One region of the Micromonospora sp. TSRI0369 genome, then DNA from elsewhere that is predicted to be linked to it. Evidence: predicted binding sites of a transcription regulator. Region 1 holds the regulator's gene; the other holds the start of a gene.

What was found. Region 1 encodes HspR, which represses chaperone genes until heat shock. Its sites were predicted from a motif close to TTGAGTNNNNNNNACTCAA; they were not measured.
Region 2: lon (endopeptidase La) is a predicted target of HspR. The motif match lies at 1,300-1,318, and genes of this name have one in related genera.

The regions. Positions count from the first base shown of each region.
Region 1 covers NZ_LIVU01000001.1:916,726-919,115, forward strand. Annotated here, with positions in the region: gene AMK25_RS04530 (hypothetical protein) at 117-545, shown strand; gene AMK25_RS04535 (hypothetical protein) at 642-848, opposite strand; gene AMK25_RS04540 (heat shock protein transcriptional repressor HspR) at 1,020-1,460, opposite strand; gene dnaJ (molecular chaperone DnaJ) at 1,485-2,390, opposite strand, start outside.
Region 2 covers NZ_LIVU01000003.1:776,273-778,662, reverse strand. Annotated here, with positions in the region: gene lon (endopeptidase La) at 1-1,277, opposite strand, end outside; gene AMK25_RS12340 (histone-like nucleoid-structuring protein Lsr2) at 1,523-1,870, shown strand; gene AMK25_RS12335 (hypothetical protein) at 2,094-2,390, opposite strand, start outside.

The DNA of each region.
Region 1 (2,390 bases):
AAATTGATCCCCGGAAGGTCTACCACTGCTCCGCTCAGCCGCGTTAACGTTTCGGCCCAGCAGCCAGGGTCCGCGGGTGGCCGGTGCCCCCGCCAGCGCAAGCGGAAGGTCGGCCGGTGAGCGTGCAGGAAGAGACGTTCCACGGCTTCGCCAATCCGGTCGATCCCTCGCCCGCCGAACTCCGGGCGTGGGCCTATCAACCGGATTCGGTGCCGCTGACCTCGATGCCGCCCGACTGGGACCTGCTGGTCGCCGGTGACCACCTGGTCCAGACGTTGTTCGACCTGGCGATGGATCAGGGCTGCCCGGCCCGCCGGTTCACGCTGCACTGCCTCTACATCTACGCCGCCGACGGCATCCGGACGAACTTCCGTGCCCATCCCAAGCGCCGGTTCCGCAAGCTGGTCGAGCAGGCCGAACGCGCCGGTGACGACCTGATGCGCAACTGGGCGCACAACAGCCGCGTGCTGCTCGCCCGGCCGGACCTCTTCGTCTACCGGGACTGGTGCGAGGGCGGCCTGGTCCGCGAGAACCGCCGCCTCTGACGCGTCGCCTCCCCGGGAACACGAACGGGCCGCGATCCCGAGCACACGAACGGGCCGGGATCCCCCGTGGATCCCGGCCCGCACGTCGGCGGATCGTCAGGTCGACCCGCCCTGCTTCTTGCGCCTCTCGTCGTCCCGGGCCCGGTCCACGCCGTGGTCCGTCTGGTCGGCGAAGCGCCCTTCCTTGACCTTGTCGCTGAAGCGTCCCTCGGTGACCCGGTCGAACCGCTCGCGGACGTTCTCGGCCACCTTCTCCAGCCGTTCCTCGGCGCGTTCCGCCACCTTCTTCGCCGGTTCCGCCATGGCTCCCCCTGCCAGCTCGGCGTCCGATTTAGGGGTTTTAGCCCTACCGGCGAGCCTAGTCGACAGCGCCCTGCCGCATCCCGCTTTCCTCCGACGAGCGCCCCGAACCGTGGACGCACGAAGGCCGGCGCGGCCCCGGGGGAGCGGGGCGCGCCGGCCTTCCGGTGAAGGTCAGCGGTCGGGAGCGCGGCGCGGTCGCCACACGACGAGCGCGGTGGACGTGCGGTTGGTCGGCACGAGATCGCCGCGGGGAAAGCCACCGAGCGACTCCAGCTCGGCGATCCGCCGGTACGCGGCGTCCAGCTCCGCCTCCAGGCGGGCCACCCGCTGCTGCGCCTCTTCGAGCAGCCGCTCCAGCCCGATGATCCGCTTGACCCCGGCCAGGTTGATCCCGTCGTCCTGGCTGAGCCGCTGCACCTCGCGCAGCAGCACCACGTCCCGGACGCTGTACCGGCGACCACCGCCGGACGCCCGGCCCGCCTGCACCAGGCCGAGCCGGTCGTACTGGCGCAGCGTCTGGGGGTGCATCCCCGCCATCCGCGCAGCCACCGAGATCATCAAGACCTTGGCCTCGTAGGCCGGGTCACCTGAGCCGACGTAACCCTCCGACATGCCCGCTCACCTCCGCTGCCGCCGTCAACTGAATCGACGTACCCGCGCGTCGAGATGTTCCCGCGCGGCGGGCGGAGTCTGCGCCGCGAAGGTCTCCAGCGCCGCCCGCGCCTCGTCCGAGACCTTCGCCGGAACCACCACGTCGAGCGTGACCAGCAGGTCACCGGCGCGGCCGTCCTTGCGTACGACGCCCATGCCGCGGGCGCGCAGCACCCGCCCGCTCGGCGTACCCGGTGGCACCCGCAGCGTCACCGTCCCGTCCAGGGTCGGTACGCGCAGGTCCGTGCCGAGAACCGCCTCGGCGTACGTGATCGGGACGTTCAGGGTCAGATCGTCCCCGGTGCGCCCGAACAGCTCGTCCGGGCGGACCTTCACCTGCACGAACAGGTCGCCCGCCGGACCGCCCCGCTCGCCGGGCTCACCCCGGCCGGCCAGCCGGATCCGCTGCCCGTCGGCCACCCCGGCGGGGAAGCGCACGTTGAGCGTGCGGGTCTTGGTGACCCCGCCGGTGCCGTGGCACTCCGGGCACTTCTCCTCGACGATCGTGCCGACGCCCTGACAGTTGCGGCACGGCTCGGAGAAGCTGAACGACCCCTGGTTGCGGGTGGTCACCCCGGCGCCGTGACAGACCGGGCAGGCCACCGGCTGGGTACCCGGCTTCGCGCCGTTGCCGTGACAGGTGTCGCAGACGCCGGGCGCGCGCAGAGTCAGCGGCAGCGTGACGCCGCGGACCGCGTCGGAGAAGTCCAGCGCCACCTCGGTCTCGACGTCCCGGCCACGCGCCGGGCCGCGCGGGCGCGCCGCGCCGCCACCGCCGCCGCCGGAGAAGATCGAGCTGAACAGGTCGGTGAAGCCGCCACCGCCGAACCGGGTGTCGCCGCCGCCCGCGCCGCCGCCGAACAGGTCGGAGACGTCGAACGGCACGCCGCC
Region 2 (2,390 bases), on a different contig from region 1:
GGGTCGCCGGAGTACCCGGCGGCCAGCTTGTCGACCTCGTCGAGCAGCACGACCGGGTTCATCGAGCCGGCCTCGCGCAGCGCCCGCACGATCCGGCCGGGCAGCGCGCCGACGTAGGTGCGCCGGTGGCCGCGGATCTCCGCCTCGTCCCGGACACCGCCGAGGGAGACGCGGACGAAGTTGCGGCCCAGCGCCCGGGCGACCGACTCGCCGAGGCTGGTCTTGCCCACTCCAGGCGGGCCGGCCAGGGCGAGCACCGCGCCGGAGCCGCGTCCGCCGACCACGCCGAGGTTGCGCTCCGCGCGCCGGTTGCGCACCGCGAGGTACTCCAGGATGCGGTCCTTCACGTCGGCCAGGCCGGCGTGGTCGGCGTCGAGCACCGCACGCGCCGCGGCCAGGTCGGTGTTGTCAGCGGTACGCGTGTCCCACGGCATCTCCAGCACGGTGTCCAGCCAGGTACGGATCCAGCCCGCCTCGGGTGAGGCGTCGCTGGCCCGTTCCAGCTTGCCGACCTCGTGCATCGCCGCCTCGCGCACCTTCTCCGGCAGGTCGGCGGACTCCACCCGGGATCGGTAGTCGGCGGACCCGTCCGGCTCGTCCTCGCCGAGTTCCTTGCGGATCGCGGCGAGCTGCTGGCGGAGCAGGAACTCGCGCTGGGACTTCTCCAGCCCTTCGCGTACGTCGCTGTTGATCTGCTCGGTGACCTCCTGCTCGGCCAGGTGCTCCTTCACCCAGCCGACCAGCAGCTCCAGCCGGGCGGTGACGTCCGGCGCGGCGAGCAGCTCGGTCTTCTGCGCCAGGCTGAGCCAGGGCGCGTAGCCGGCCGAGTCGGCCAGCTCGGACAGGTCCGTCATCCGCTCCATCGCGTCGATCACCTGCCAGGCGCCACGCTGCTGGAGCACTGACGTCATGAGCGCGCGGTACTCGCGGGCGAGTTCCCGGGCGCGGCCCGCCGGTGCGGGCTCGTCGAGGGTCGCCGCCTCGACCCAGAGGGCGGCGCCGGGCCCGGGCACGCCGGAGCCGATGCGGGCGCGGGTGAGGCCGCGGATCACCGCGGCCGGCTCGCCGCTGGGCAGCCGGCCCACCTTCTCGATGGTCGCGACCACGCCGACGGAGCCGTACTCGCCGTCGAGGCGGGGCACGGCCAGGAGTTCCTTGTCGCCGGTGGCGCGGGCCGCGTCGACAGCGGCCTGGGTGGTGGGGTCGAGGGTCACCGGGATGACCATCCCGGGCAGCAGGACGGCGTCGGTCAAGGGAAGTACCGGAAGAGTTGCCATCGAACACCTGCCATCACGTCGGTTGAGCGTGTCTGGCTCAAGTAACAAAACGTGTCCCTTGTTCCGGGTTGTGACCCACGCCACTGCGGCCACTGCCCCCGGCTCCGATCGGGCACCGGCCCTCTATTGGCCGCGACGGTTACCGGCACGACCCGCCGAATGCAAAGAGGCGGGTATTGTTGCGAAATTACCGCCAGGTAAGTCAGACTCTTAGCACACCCCGCCCGACACAGGGAGTAATGGCGATGGCAAGGAAAGTAATCACCGTTCTGACCGACGACCTCGACGGCGGAAAGGCCGATCGGACCGTCGAGTTCAGCCTGGACGGCGTGGCGTACACGATCGACGTGTCCGACGAGAACGCGGGCGTTCTGCGCAAGGCACTGGACCCGTACATCAGCGCTGGCAGGCGGATCGGCCGCGGCGCGACCGAGGTCGCGCGCACCACCCGGCGCACGGGCCGGCCGAGCACCTCGGGAATGGACCGCGAGCAGAACCGCGCCATCCGCGAATGGGCGGCCAAGAACGGGCACGAGATTTCCGAGCGCGGGCGCATCCCGGTGTCGGTCGTCGAGGCGTACAAGAACCGCTGAGCGCTAAACACTCACCGTCGGGCGTCCCGGGGTCACGCTGAGAAATCGGAGCGGGCCGCCCGGCCTTTTGTGTCGTCGATGACTTTCATCGGGCTGGATTCCGGCGGCACGAAATTTCTTCCCGGATCCAATCCCACGCTTCCCTGCCGGACCCGCCGTGCGGACATGCGACGGCCGCGGCCACCCGGAAGGTTCCCCGGGCGACCGCGGCCGTCGCACGCTCTCAGTTGACCCGGATGCGCACCACGTCGATGGCGGGAGTCTGGTTCGCCCGCTCCATCATCGGGATGCGGTGCGAACCGTCACCGGCCCAGACCGCGCACTGCGCCACACCCGACTGCGCCAGGCCCGGGATCTGGATCAGCACGTCGTCCGGCTCGTTGCCGCCGCGGCCGTCCTCGGTGGCGACGAAGAACGCCGGCACGTCCTGGGGGTTCGGGGGCTGCCGGGTGCTGCCGAGCATCCGGCAGGCGGTGTGGAAGTGGCCGCGCACCAGGCCCTCGCCGTTGAGCAGCGAGCT